2 linked regions of the Plantactinospora soyae genome follow. The protein of the gene in region 2 interacts with the protein of the main gene of each other region in a pairwise test. Links are inferred from orthologs where the notes say so. Each region holds a gene or a part of one and is shown on either strand. Other genes may lie near its edges.

Region 1 (6,737 bases), 5.6 Mb from region 2 along the record:
CTTCGGTGCCGAGGGCGACGACACCATCATCCGGGCTGTCGGCGGCGAGCGCATCGGAACGTTGATCACGGCGTGAGCCGCGCTTGGGCCCGGGCCGGCCAGACCGGGCAGGGTATTAACGACGGAGCAGCATCCAGCAGAAGGAGGCGAAGGAGCAGGTGATCGACGACACCCTCCTCGAGGCCGAGGAGAAGATGGAGCGCGCGGTCGAGCACGCCAAGGAGGAGTTTGGCGCCATCCGCACCGGGCGCGCCTCTCCGGCGATGTTCTCCAAGATCATCATCGACTACTACGGTAGTCCCACCCCCCTGACCCAGATGGCCTCCGTCGGCATCCCCGAGCCTCGGATGGCGATCATCAAGCCGTACGACAACTCGCAGTTGCAGGCGATGGAGAAGGCGATCCGCGACTCCGACCTCGGCGTGAACCCCAACAACGAGGGCAACCAGCTACGTATCGTGCTGCCGCAGATGACCGAGGAGCGGCGCCGGGACATGATCAAGGTGGCCCGGCACAAGGCCGAGGAAGCCAAGGTGGCGATCCGGAACATCCGCCGCCGGGGCAAGGAAGAGCTCGACCGGATCGTCAAGGACGGCGAAGCGGGTGAGGACGAGGGTCGGCGCGCCGAGAAGGAGCTGGACGACCTCACTCACCGGTACGTGACGCACGTCGACGAGTTGGTGAAACACAAGGAAACCGAGTTGCTCGAGGTCTGATGTCCCACGTCGACCCCTATCGCGGCGGCGCGGAGCCGCGTGGCCGGCAGCAACGGCCCGAGCATCCGCGTGGCCTGGATAGGTCCCGTGGTCCGGAGCGCCAGGACGGCCCGGCGGGCCGCCAGTGGCCAGCCGGCGACGACGACGCCTGGGTTCGGGCGCGGCACGGGGGTGCCGCGCCCGACACCTATGCGGCGCCGACCGACAGCTTCCCGGTCCTACCCGACACGTCCGCGGGCCCGACTGGCCAGCACCCCGCCCCACCCGACATTCCGGTGGATCCCGACGGCGGCTATCCGGCCACCGGATTCCCGCCGGGAAAGGCTCCGGGACTCCGGTCCGGAACACTGCCAGGACACCGGAACGGCCACCGCGACCAGGCCGTCGGGGACCCGGGCTCGCAGTGGCGTGGCGCCGAGCCGGGTGGGCCCGCGACCGAGTACCCCGCCGCCGGGCGGCCCGGCTATCCGGAGGGCGGCGATTCGCCGTACCCGGACGGGGACGACCGGCGTGGTGCCGACGCCAGCGCGGAGGCACCGACCAACCCGGTAGGTTGGCCCTTCGTGGACCCGGATCCGGCCCCGGAACCGTCCTCGGCGCCGCGGCGCGGTCCGGGCCGCCGCCGGGCGACCCGCTCCGGCCAGCCGGCCGCTTCCGGTCGGGCCGGCCGGAACCTCCCGGCCGCGATCGGCGTCGGGCTCGGGCTCGGCGCCGCGATCGTCGTTCCGCTCTTCCTGTTCCGCCCCGCCTTCCTGGTCGTGGTGGCGATCGCGGTCAGTATCGGCATCTGGGAGATGACCCAGGCGGTACGGCCCAGCGGGGTCCACCCGCCACTCGTGCCGCTGATCGCGGGCGGCCTGCTGATGGTCGGGCTGGCCTGGTGGGCCGGGCCGGACGCGCTCAGCCTCGGATTGCTGGTGACGGTGCTGGCGACGCTGGTCTGGCGGCTCGGTGACGGGCCGGCCGGCTACCAGCGGGACATGACGGCGGCCACCCTCATCGCGGTCTACGTGCCGTTCCTCGGCGGGTTCGCGGCGCTGCTCGCCGCCGCGCCGGACGACGGCGAACTGCGGGTACTGGTCACCCTGGCCGCGGTCGTGCTCTCCGACACCGGTGGGTACGCCGCCGGTGTGGCGTTCGGCAAGCATCCGATGGCGCCCTCGGTCAGTCCGAAGAAGTCCTGGGAGGGTTTTGCCGGTTCGGTGGCGGCGGCGGCGATCGGCAGCGCCGTACTGCTGGGCGTCCTGCTCGACGTCGAGCCGTGGTGGGGGGCGATCTTCGGGGTGGCGGTCTCGGTGGCGGCCGTGCTCGGAGACCTCGGCGAATCGATGATCAAGCGGGATCTCGGGGTCAAGGACATGAGCAACCTGCTCCCGGGACACGGTGGACTGATGGACCGACTCGACTCGGTCCTCTTCGCCGTGCCCACCGGGTACCTTCTCCTGGCGATCTTCGCCCCGACCGGTTGAGAGTCGACGTGAGCCTTCACACCAGGGGTATCCGGCACCGCCCGCCGGTTCGGCACCCTCGGCCAGGTGCGTTGTCGCGCGGACGTGGGAGACTGGACAGGCCATGACGAGCCTGCCCATGATCCAGATTTCCCCGGACGCCCCGATCGGGTCCGCACCGTCGCGCCGGGCGGCGATGCCGCCCCGGCACCTTGCCGACCTCGACCTACCCGGACGACAGGCGGTCGTCGCCGAGCTGGGTGAGCCCGCCTTCCGTGCCAAGCAGATCTCCACCCACTACTTCGGCCGCCTGGTGCGGGATCCGGAGCGGATGACGGACCTGCCCACCGCCAGCCGGGACCGGATCACCGACGCGCTGCTGCCGAACCTGCTCACCCCGGTCCGCGAGGTGGCCTGCGACGACGGCGCGACCCGCAAGGCGCTGTGGCGGTTGCACGACGGCTCGCTGGTCGAGAGCGTGCTGATGGGTTACCCGGACCGGGTCACCGTCTGCATCTCCAGCCAGGCCGGCTGCGGGATGGGCTGCCCGTTCTGCGCGACCGGTCAGGCCGGCCTGACCCGCAACCTCTCCACCGCCGAGATCGTCGACCAGGCCGTCCACCTCGCCGGCGTGGCCGCCTCCGGGGCGGTCGTCGGATCCCCGCCGAGGTTGTCGCACGTTGTCTTCATGGGCATGGGCGAGCCGCTGGCCAACTACTCGCGGGTCGTGGCGGCGGTCCGCCGGCTCTGCGCGCCGGCACCGGAGGGGCTCGGTCTCTCCCAGCGTCACGTCACCGTCTCCACGGTCGGCCTGGTTCCCGCGATGCGCAGGCTGGCCGAGGAGGGACTGTCGGTGACTCTTGCGCTGTCGCTGCATGCGCCCGATGATGAGCTGCGCGACGAACTGGTGCCGGTCAACCAGAGGTGGAAGGTTGCCGAGGTGCTGGACGCCGCGTGGCACTACGCGGAGCGTACGGGGCGTCGCGTATCCATCGAATACGCGATGATCAGAGATGTGAACGACCAGCCGTGGCGTGCCGACCTACTCGGTCGGTTGCTGGCTGGTCGGCTGACCCACGTGAACTTGATCCCGCTCAACCCCACCCCGGGTAGCCGCTGGGACGCGAGTCCGAAGCCGGTGGAGCGGGAGTTCGTCCGGCGTCTGCGCGCGGCCGGCGTCTCGACGACCGTCCGGGACACCCGCGGGCGTGACATCGACGGTGCGTGTGGCCAGCTGGCCGCCGCGGCGGTGACACCGTGAGCGGCCGGGTCATCAGACTTAGTGGTGCCGCTTGCGGCGTCGACCCGCGTGGCGGGGCGGCGTGAGCGAGCGAAGCGAGCGAGCGAACCAGGAGACATAGTGGCGAGTCAGGGTCAGCGTTTCCGGCGCAAGGCGCTCCGGCGGGGCTACAAGGTCGATGAGGTGGACACGTTCCTGGACCGTGTCGAGGCCACGCTCGCCGGTGAGTCGCTGGGCGCGCCCGTCGCCTCCCAGGAGGTGCACGACGTCGTCTTCCGGGTGCGCTTCGGAGGGTACGACGAGTGGCAGGTCGACCTGCACCTCGACCGGGTGGAGCGGCAGATCGCCGAGCTGGAGGAGCGCGGCGGTGCCGTCGGCAACCGCGGCGGGGATTCGGGGATGGGCGACCGCGGGACGCAGCCGGGCCGCCTCGGTCCGCCGGACCGGATGGGTCCGCCCGACCGAATGGGGCCGCCCGACCGAATGGGTCCGCCGGACCGGATGGGGCCACCGGACCGGATGGGTCCGCCCGACCGGATGGGCCCGCCGATGCGCGACGACCGGGGACTGCCCCCGGGTGGGCAGCCGCCACCGTTGCGTCCCATGCCGGCGCAGGCCGGGCCGCCGAACGATCCGTACGGGCAGTTCGACGAGCCCACCGGGACCTTCGGCGGCGGCTTCGACCCGCAGCGGGGTGGGTTCGACCCGCAGCGGGGTGGCATGGAGCCGCAGCGGGGTGGCATGGAGCCGCAGCGCGGCGGGTTCGACCCGCAGCGGGGCGGTTTCGAGCCCCAGCGGGGTGGCTTCGAGCCGCAGCGCGGCGGGTTCGACCCGCAGCGGGGTGGCGGGGATCCCCAGCGCGGCGAGTTCGAGCCGCAGCGGGGTGGGTTCGACCCGCAGCGCGGCGGTCCGGATCCGCAGCGGGGTGGCTTCGAGCCGCAGCGAGGTGGTTTCGAGCCCCAGCGGGGTGGCTTCGACCCGCAGCGCGGAGGTCCGGATCCGCAGCGGGGTGGCTTTGACCCGCAGCGGGGCGGTCCCGAGGGCCCGCGCGGAGGCTTCGAGCCGCAGCGCGGCCCGGGTGCTCCGGTTCCGCCCCGTACCCCGGGCGGGCCGCCGGGGGGGTTCGGGCCGAACGAGCGGTTTGACGGATTCGATCCCAACCGCCACGGCAAGGCGGACATGACCGCCGAGATCCGGATGCCGGACCGCGAGTTGCGCGGGCCGGGCCGGGGTGTCGGTGAGCCGCCGCCGATGGCACCGCCGATGGGTGGCCCGGGGCTCGGTGGCCCGCCGCCGATGGGAGCTCCGGGGCCGTCGGGGCCGGGTGGTGAGCTGGCGCGGATCGACCAGATCCGTCGTACCTTCCAGGTGCGCCGGTTCGGTAGCGGGTACGACCCCGATCAGGTCGACCGGTTGTTCGAGGGGATCCTCGGCGGCATGGCCGGGCGAGGACCGATGCCGGTCAACCCCGTCGATCTCGACACCATGCGGTTCGGGCTGGTGCCGGGCGGCTACTTCGAGGCCGAGGTCGACGCCGCACTCAAGGAAGTCAAGGACCTGCTGCTCGGACAGTGACCATGCCACCGCCGGCGAGGACGCTCTCCTCGCCGCGCGGGGGCGGGTGGCGCCGACTGGGTGCTTCGGGCAGCCGACTCGGCAGGCCTGACGGCCGACTCAGCGGACGGGCCGCCCTCCCGGGGTCGGCCCGACGTGCCGTCGATCGTCAGGCCGGCCGGAAATCAGGAACGCAGGCCGTTGCGGCGCAGGATCGTGTCGCCGATGACGGCTACCACCAGGAACGCGGCGATCCCACCGAGCCAGATCTTCTCGATGCCGCTGACCTCGTTGTTGTTGAACATCAGCAACACCAGCACGGCCGCGGAGAGGATCGCGCCGATCCGACCCGCCCTGCGGTGTCCCGGCTTGCGTTGGTCGGGTGACGTCACCGGCTCGCTTCCAGCCACTTTCCGGTCCTTTCCTCACGATCGGATGCCGGTAAGTCTGGCACGTGCCGTACCGGCCGCGCCGGAGGGCCCGGCGTCCCGGCGCTGTCCGGCGCTGTGGAACGGCCGGACCGGGAGGCGGCCGGGCGGCCCAACCCGGCGTCGCGGGTCGGCCAGCTCGGGGCCTCCGGTAGCGTTTGGGGGTACGCCTTGATTCCGGGGCCAGGGATGAGATTGCCTACGTCTAGGGGGACTGTGCGGTGCGACTGACCGGTACGGGACACGCGAGCATGCGGATCGACACCGGTGCGGGCAGCATCCTGTGCGACCCATGGGTCAACCCGGCCTATTTCGCCTCATGGTTCCCGTTCCCGGACAATTCACAGCTCGACTGGGAGACGCTCGGGCAGGTCGACTACCTGTACGTCTCGCACCTGCACCGGGACCACTTCGACGCCGAGCACCTCAAGCGGTTCATCTCGAAGAAGGCCACCGTCCTGCTTCCGGAATACCCCACCTCCGAACTCGAGGACGAGCTGCGGGAACTCGGGTTCACCAGCTTCCTGCGTACCAAGACCAACGAGGTCATGGAACTCGACGGCGGCCTGAAGGTGATGGTCCAGGCGCTGACCAGCCCGACCGACGGGCCGATCGGTGACTCGTCGCTGTGGGTGGAGTACGACGGCGTACGGCTGCTGAACCAGAACGACGCCCGCCCGAGCGATCTCGACATCTTCGCCGAACTGGGCCACGTGCACGCGCACCTGCTCCAGTTCTCCGGCGCGATCTGGTACCCGATGGTCTACGAGCTGCCCACGGCGGCCAAGACCGCGTTCGGCAAGCAGAAGCGCGACCGGCAGATGGACCGGACGATCCGCTACATCGACGACCTCAAGGCGTCCTGGGTCTTCCCGATCGCCGGCCCGCCGTGCTTCCTCGACGACGAGCTGTGGCAGTTCAACGACATCCACGGCGACGAGGGAAACATCTTCCCCGACCAGCAGGTCTTCCAGGACCACTACACCGAGCTGGGCTACGACAACAGCGTGATCCTGCTGCCCGGCACCGTCTCCGAGGTCGGTGTTGACACCTGCGAGACCAGCCAACCGGTGCCGGACGTGCGGGAGTTCTTCGTCCGCAAGGAGGAGCACCTGCGCGAGTACCAGGCCCGGTCCCGGCCGGTGATCGAGGCGGCGAAGGCATCCTGGCGGCATCCGGAGATCGACGTGCTGGCCGGGATGAAGCGTCGGATCGAGCCGCTGCTGGACGAGTCGATCTACCTCGCCAAGGGGGTGGGCGGCCCGGTCCGGTTCGACCTGGTCGGCTACGACGGCGAGTCGGTCGAGTCCATCCTGGTGGACTTCCCGGGCAAGGAGGTCCGGCCGGCCGC
Region 2 (7,289 bases):
CTGGGCCAACTTCCACGGGGCGTACCCGAAGGCGACCCCGGCCGCCGCCGCGCCGATCCGGCCCGCGCCGAGCTGCCGAACCAGGGCGTACGCGCCGACGAAGGCGAGGGCGTGGGTCAGGACGTACAGGATGTTGTAACGCACGACGCCCGCGACCGGGCCCTCGCCGATCATGCCCGCCGGGGCGTACCCGAGGAGGGTGTCGGAGTAGGCATAGGTGTACGGCTCGGGATAGAAGGTATTCGAGTGCCACAACTGGGTGGGATCGTGCAGCAGCCCGTGCCCGCCCCAGGCGATCTGCCAGGCCTGGAGGATCGGGTCACCGATGTCCTGTGGGACCGTCGAGGTGATGTCGCGCAGCGTCGGCCAGGTCAGCAGTACGGCGAGCAGCAGCCCACCGAGCACGGCGAGCATCCACTCGTGCGTGACCAGGCGTACGACGGCGCCCCGGAGCCGGCGCCCCGATCCGGTGCGCCCGGTACCGTCCCCGCCCGCCCCGCCCGCCCGGCGCGGCCCGGCCGTCGCCTCCGACCCGTCGCCGGTCCGTTCGTCCTGCCCGGCCGGCACTGTCTGCCGCTCGATCGTCATCCGCCATGTCCTTCCGGCTCGGGCCCTGTCCACCCGCAGCACACCGGCATTGATGATTCCTGATGTGGTTCGGGCTGTCACTCCCGCTCTTCCCGGCTCACCCCGGTGGGGTGAGGAGACCTCACCCGAGCACGAGCGAGGGTCGAGTCAACGGGCGTGACCGGCGGGCCGCAGCCTACCGGGCGCGGGATCCGTCGGGTCGCGCTCCCGGCACGGTGCCCGCGACGCCACACGCCGCCTGGAACCTCGACCGTGGGAGGAACGACCATGGCCACCCGGACGACGATCCGCAGCGACGAGGAGATCCAGCGTGACGTGCTGGAGGAACTGGGCTGGGAGCCCCGGGTCCAGCCGAACGAGATCGGCGTCGCGGTCCGGGACGGCGTGGTGACCCTGAGCGGCTGGGTGGACAACTACGCCAAGAAGTGGTCGGCGGAGCGCGCCGCACACCGGGTGAACCGGGTCCGGGCGATCGCCAACGACATCGAGGTACGGCTGCCGAGCTCCGCCGAGCGCACCGATCCGGAGATCGCGGCGGCCGCCGACCGGGCGCTGGAGTGGGACGCCTTCGTTCCGGTGGCGGCGCTCGACGTGACCGTCTCCAACGGCTGGGTCGTACTGCGGGGCGAGGTCGAGTGGGAGTACCAGCGGCGCGCCGCCGAGCAGGCCGTACGCCGGCTGTCCGGGGTACGCGGGTTGACCAACGGCATCTCGGTACAGCCTCGCGAGGAGCCGGCGTCGGACGAGATCTCCGAACGGATCCGAAGCGCCCTGCTGCGCAGCGTGGAGACCGACGCGGCCCGGATCGACATCCGGATCGAGGGCGATTCGGTGATCCTGGCCGGTACCGTCCGATCCTGGCTGGAACGCGAGGAGGCCGAACGGGTCGCCTGGTCCGCGCCCGGAGTGACCAGCGTGGACAACCACATCACCGTACGGCTGTGACGGCTCGCCCGGCCGCCCCTCAGAGCAGCTTCCGCTCGCGGGCCCGGCGTACGGCGTCCCGGCGTCGGGTCGCGTCGAGCTTCCGGTAGATGTTGCGGACGTGCGTCTTGATGGTGTTCACCGAGAGCGACATCTCCGCGGCGATCTCGACATTCGACAGGATGCTCTGGAGGTAGCGGAGCACGGTCAGCTCCCGCTCGGTGAGCGGCTCGCCGAGCAGCGGCGTCACCGTCGGCGACGGCCTGCCCGCACCGTCGATGGCGCCGAGCAGCTCGCTGACCAGGGGCCAGAACGCCGTACCCGCGTCGAGGTGCGCGGCGAGCAGCTCCCGTACCGGCGGATCGGCCCTGGTGAAGACCTGCCGGAAGCCCTCCGGCTCGGCCAACTGGAGCACCCGTTCCAGGCTCCGCGCGGCCCGTCGGTGATCGCCGGTCAGCCGGGTCGCCTCCGCGCCGAGCAGGCCGGCCTCCAGCCGGACCGGCAACGGCCAGCCCGCCGCGTCCGGACAGTCCCAGTCCGGCAGCGTACGCACCGTGCCGCGCGGATCCCCGGCCAACAGGTACGTCCGGGCGAGCGCGACCGCCACCGGTACGCCGCCCCCCTCCACCGCCGGAATCAGCAGTTCACGGGCCAGTTCGACGTCACCGTGCGCGATTCGCAGTTCGGCCTCGGCGATCAGCAGCCAGTGCGCCAGTGGTGAATTCTCGGCCCGGTCGCCCAACCGCCGGCGGCTCTCCGTCAACGCCTGGTGCGCACCGGTCAGATCGCCCCGATCGCGCAGCAACCGGGCCTGGAGCATGCCGATCAGGCCGACGACCAGCGGCTCGTCGGTGTCCTCGGCCGCCCGCACGCTCCGCAGCACATTGGAGCCGGCGTCGTCGCGGCGGTCCCGGTGCACTGCGACGAGGGCCTGGGCCAGGTGCGCGTGTACGCCATCGGCCGGCCGGACCAGGCCACCGAACGGTACGGCGCCCAGCGTCGCCCGAGCGGCCTGCTCGGCGGCGGTCAGTTCACCCCGGATCGCCCGGGCCAGTGCCAGCCGCCCGAGACACAACCGCGCGGTCCGGGACAGCCCGGTACGGGTCGCTTCGGCCATCCCGTCGACGATGTCGACCTCGGCGATCCCCAGTTGCCCGGTCCCGAACCGCAGTGCGGCGGGGACGATCCGGGCCACGGTCCGGCCCCACGCCTCCGGATCGGTCCGGTCGGCCCCGGCCGGCTGTAGCAGTTCGGCGACGCCGACCCGGACCACCCGCTCGCCGGAAGCCAGGGCGGCGGCCCCTCGGATCTCCGGCTCGTCCGGAGCCAGGGCAGCGACACCGACCCGGACCGCCGGCTGGTCGGGAGCCAGCGCGGCGACGCCGGCCCGGATTGCCGGCTCGTCGGCGGCCAGGTGGGCGACGGCCAGCCGCAGTGCCACGGCGATCCGCCGGAACCGGTCCCGCCGCACGTCGTCGAGCAGCTCCGCGTACTCGGACGCCCGGTCCAGATGACCGGTCGCGGCGATCGGGTCCCGGCCGTCCAGCCGCTCGGCGGCACACGCCAGGCCGAGTTCGGGATCGGCCCGGACCCGCTCGGCGGGGGGCGGCGACGGTGCCGGCCGTACCGGACCGCACTGGCCGTACGGGAGCAGGTCCGGCCAGTGCCGGAGCAGTACGGCGATCGCGTACGCCCGGTCGTCGGCGGCGAGCGCGTGCCGGAGGGCCTCGGCCGGCAGGTCGTTCGCGGCGAACCAGGTCGCCGCCCGACGGTGCAGCCGCGCCACCTGCTCCGCAGGGCGTCGGTTCACCTCGGCCCGGAGCAGTTCGCCGAGCATCGGATGGCAGCGGTACGCCGCAGGGCGGCTGCCGAGCGGAATCACGAACCCACCGTGCCGGTCGAGTTCGGTCAGTAGCCGGTCGCCATCGGTGCGGTCGGTCAACGCGTTGAGCAGGTCCGCCGAGAAGCCCGCCACCAGAGACGCCCGGCAGAACGCGTCGCGGGTCTGCGTGGACAGACCGGCGAGCACCTCTTCGGTCAGGTAGCCGGCGACCGCCGGATGTTCTCCGGTGAACTCGTCGACGAACCGGGCCGGATCGGGATGTCCCGGCAGGGCCAGGGCGGCGAACCGCAGCCCGGCGGGCCACCCCTCGGTACGGCCGTACAGCCCCCGGGTCTGTTCCGTCGGCAGGGGCACCGCGTACGCGGCGAACAGGTCCGCGACCTCCTCGGGGCGGAACGCCAGGTCAGCGGCACGAATCTCGGTCAACTCACCGCTGAGCCGCCAGCGGTGCAGGGCCAGCCCGGGATCCTTCCGGCAGCCGATCACCAGCCTGAGCCGGCCTGCCGTGTGCCGGAGCAGGAACTCCAGCCCGCTCGACACCTCGGGGTCGTCCACCTGGTGCAGGTCGTCCAGGACCACGATGACCGGTTCGGCCCGTCGGGTCAGCTCGTCGGCAAGCTGCTCCAGTCCGTACCCGGAAGCCGGTTGGTACCCGGCATCCGGTTCCTGTCCGGTCGTGGCCGAACCCAACGCGGCGGCCAGATATGACCAGAGCCGCTCTCCACCGTCCCCCGGCTCCAGTGAGAGCCAGCCCAGCCGGGGAGGTTCCGCCGGTGTGGCAGTCGGGTGCTCCGTTTCGCCGCGCGCCCGGTACCAGGAACTGAGCAGGACCGTCTTGCCCCAGCCCGCGGCGGCCGACACCAGGGTCAGCGGACCGGCCGTCCCCGCGTCGAGCAGCTCGAACAGTCTGGGTCGGGGCAGCAGAACCGCACCGGGTTGCGCGACGACGGCCAGTTTCGCGGTGAGCAGCGGCACCGTCGGGCCGGCGTCCGGGCGGGCCAGCACTGTCGCGCTGCCTCGCGGTGACGCGGTGGTGCTGCTTCGCGGTGGCGCGGTCGCGACGTCCTCGATCCGTTCCGTCGACAACGGTCCCCCTCCGGCCGACCCAGCTCAATTGCCCGAGGCGGATACCCCGACCGTCGCGGTTCACCCCTTGCGGACGAGCCAGGTTCACCCACCGGTCTCGGACGATGACGGCTCGGGGCGGCGGAGGAGCGTGGACGGCTCGGAGCGGCGGAGGAGCGTGGACGGCTCGGAGCGGCGGAGGAGCGTGATGAGCGAATGAGGGCCCTCTGCTGGCAGGGTCCCGACGAGATCGCCGTGGAGCGGCTGCCGGATCCGCGGATCGTCAACGCCCAGGACGCGATCGTCCGGGTACGGCAGAGCATGACCTGCGGCTCCGACCTGCACCTGATCGGTGGCCGGTTTCCGGGCATGCGGGCCGGTGACGTACTCGGGCACGAGTTCATGGGCGAGGTGGTGGAGGTCGGGCCGGAGGTACGTCGGCACTCGGTCGGCGACCGCGTCGTGGTCTGCTCGGTCATCGCCTGCGGCCGGTGCTGGTACTGCCGGCAGGGGCTCTTCTCCTGCTGCGACAACGGCAACACCGATCCCGCGACGGCGGAACTGGCCTGGGGGGCGGTACCGGCCGGATGCTTCGGCTCCTCACACGCGCTCGGCGGCTTCGCCGGCAGCCACGCCGAATACGTCCGGGTGCCCTACGCCGACCACGGCGCGTTCCGGGTACCGGACGAGGTGACCGACGACCGTGCGCTGTTCGCCTCGGACTCGGCGCCGGCCGGCTGGATGGGTGCCGACCTGGCTGGCGTACGGCCGGGTGACGTGGTCGCGATCTGGGGTTGTGGCGCGGTGGGCCAGTTGGCGGCCTGGGCGGCGGTGACCCTCGGGGCGGACCGGGTCATCTGCATCGACCGGCTCGACGACCGGCTCGCCCTGGTCGAGCGGCACACCGGTGCGGAGACGCTGCACTACGAGCGGGTCGACGTCGGTTCGGAGCTACGCGAACGTACCGGCGGCCGGGGACCGGACGTCTGCATCGAGGCGGTCGGGATGCTGGCGGAGGATCCGGCGGCGGGCCGGGCCGGGCGGCGGGCGCGCCCCGGAGCGGACCAGCCGGCCACGGTACGCGAGGCGGTGCACGCGTGTCGCAAGGGCGGCAACGTCGTCGTCCTCGGCGCCTTCGCCGGATTCGTCGACGCCTTTCCGCTCGGGGCGATGCTGAACAAGGGACTGGCGGTCCGGGCCGCCCGGCAACACGGCCAGCGCTACATCCCGACGTTGTTGGACCGGATGCGCCGGGCGCGGTTGCGACCCGAGTACCTGGCGACGCACCGGCTGTCGCTGGACGACGCGGCGCACGGCTACACCCTGTTCCGGGACCGGACGGACGGCTGCGTCCGGGTCGTCTTCACCCCGTAAGCCCCCACCCCGTAGCGCCGCGACCCGGTCCTGTCGCGACCGGTCATCCTGTCGGTGGCGCCGACGCCGCTACCGCGTCTGCCGACCCGGGACGAGTGCCGGTACGCCCGGCGGGCGACCGGTGGCCGGAGCGGCTTGACCCTCGACCTGGTCGAGGCGGCAGAATTCCCCGACGTGGACGTGCGAACTGAACTGCTCAGCATCGGCGAGATGGCCCGGGCCAGCGGGCTGAGCGTCAGCGCGCTGCGGTTCTACGACGGGGCCGGCGTACTGGCGCCCGCGCTGGTGGACCCCGGCACCGGGTACCGCCGGTACGCCCAGCAGCAGGTTCCGGCCGCCCGACTGGTGGCCGGGTTGCGCCGGGTCGGCATGCCACTGGCCGAGATCACCCGACTGCTCGATCTCCGCGCGTCGAGTCCGGCCGCCGTACCCGACCTGTTGGACGCGCATCTGCGCCGGCTGGAGGACGGTCTCGGCGACGCCCGACGGGAGATCTTCCGGCTTCGGGCCCTGTTCACCGCCTCGGCACAGCCGATGGTCGGGGCTCGGCGCCGATTGACCGTACCCGGTCGGGACCTGGCGGCGGCGGTCGACGCCGTCCGCTTCGCGGTCGGGGACGATCCCGAACTGCCGATGCTCGGCGGTGTCCAGTTCGAGGTAGACGGGAGCATCCTGCGGCTCGTCGCCACGGACCGGTACCGGATGGCCTTCTCCGAGGTCGGCGGCGATCTGCCCGAGACCGCCGACCTACCGCCGGAGCCGGCGGACCCGGCCGGTACGACCGACCGGCTCGCCCCCACCGTCTTCGCCCCGGTCGGCTTCGTGGACGAGGCGCGCAACCTGTTGACCGGCGGCGGGCCGGCGACCGTCGTCCTCGACACCGACGGCATCAGCCTGCGGTTCCGCGACCGGCAGGTGACCGGGACGGCGTTGGGCCACGACTTTCCCGACTACCGCCGGCTGCTGCGGGAGACGACCGGCGGCCCGGATCGGCGCCGGGTGACCGTGGACGTGGCCGGGCTGCGCGAGCGGCTGGCCGCCACCGAGACCCGGACGGTGGTACGCGAGGACGACGGCGCCCCGTGTGCGGTCAGCGTGCTCATGGTCGACGCCGGGAACGCGTTGACGGTCTCCGGTGCCGACGCTCCACCCGATCCGGACGTCGTACGGGTCGGGGTGAACCGGGAATTCCTGCTCGACGCGCTGGACGCGGCCGGCCCGGGACAACTGGTCCTGGAACTCGACGGCCCGATCAGACCACTGGCGGTACGCCGACTCGACGACGACCGGGCATTCTCGATCCTGATGCCGATCCGGCTCTGACCGCTCGACGGCCGGCTCACTCCCCCGGCGGCGGTCCCGCCGGATCACTGCCCAGTTCGGTGAAGAGGGTCAGTTGCAGATGACCCGGTGCCGCCAACCGGGAGTTCAACGAGTTCCACGGGGTACGGCGCGGCTCGGCGATCACCGTCGCACCGGCGTCGGCCAGGGTCGC

What was found.
Region 1: the proteins of H4W31_RS41270 (region 2) and rlmN interact in binary tests that used the Escherichia coli proteins (3 or more experiments, as listed by UniProt). The link is inferred for Plantactinospora soyae from one-to-one orthologs.

The regions. Positions count from the first base shown.
Region 1 is NZ_JADBEB010000001.1:3,903,304-3,910,040, forward strand. The notes cover bases 1,435-4,356. They hold rlmN (23S rRNA (adenine(2503)-C(2))-methyltransferase RlmN), read left to right. Parts: upstream 1,435-2,288; coding sequence 2,289-3,425; downstream 3,426-4,356. Other genes in these bases: H4W31_RS17455 (phosphatidate cytidylyltransferase), read left to right, coding at 1,435-2,185; H4W31_RS17465 (DivIVA domain-containing protein), read left to right, coding at 3,525-4,356. Also shown: pyrH (UMP kinase), read left to right, coding at 1-76; frr (ribosome recycling factor), read left to right, coding at 159-716; more of H4W31_RS17455, read left to right, coding at 716-1,434; more of H4W31_RS17465, read left to right, coding at 4,357-4,979; H4W31_RS17470 (hypothetical protein), read right to left, coding at 5,144-5,368; H4W31_RS17475 (Rieske 2Fe-2S domain-containing protein), read left to right, coding at 5,608-6,737.
Region 2 is NZ_JADBEB010000001.1:9,467,729-9,475,017, forward strand. What follows is about bases 1,353-4,826. They hold H4W31_RS41270 (LuxR C-terminal-related transcriptional regulator), read right to left. Parts: upstream 4,442-4,826; coding sequence 1,553-4,441; downstream 1,353-1,552. Other genes in these bases: H4W31_RS41265 (BON domain-containing protein), read left to right, coding at 1,353-1,533; H4W31_RS41275 (zinc-dependent alcohol dehydrogenase), read left to right, coding at 4,637-4,826. Outside these bases: H4W31_RS41260 (hypothetical protein), read right to left, coding at 1-588; more of H4W31_RS41265, read left to right, coding at 856-1,352; more of H4W31_RS41275, read left to right, coding at 4,827-5,794; H4W31_RS41280 (DNA polymerase III subunit beta family protein), read left to right, coding at 6,005-7,117; H4W31_RS41285 (VOC family protein), read right to left, coding at 7,134-7,289. UniProt on the Escherichia coli protein: Positively regulates the transcription of the maltose regulon whose gene products are responsible for uptake and catabolism of malto-oligosaccharides.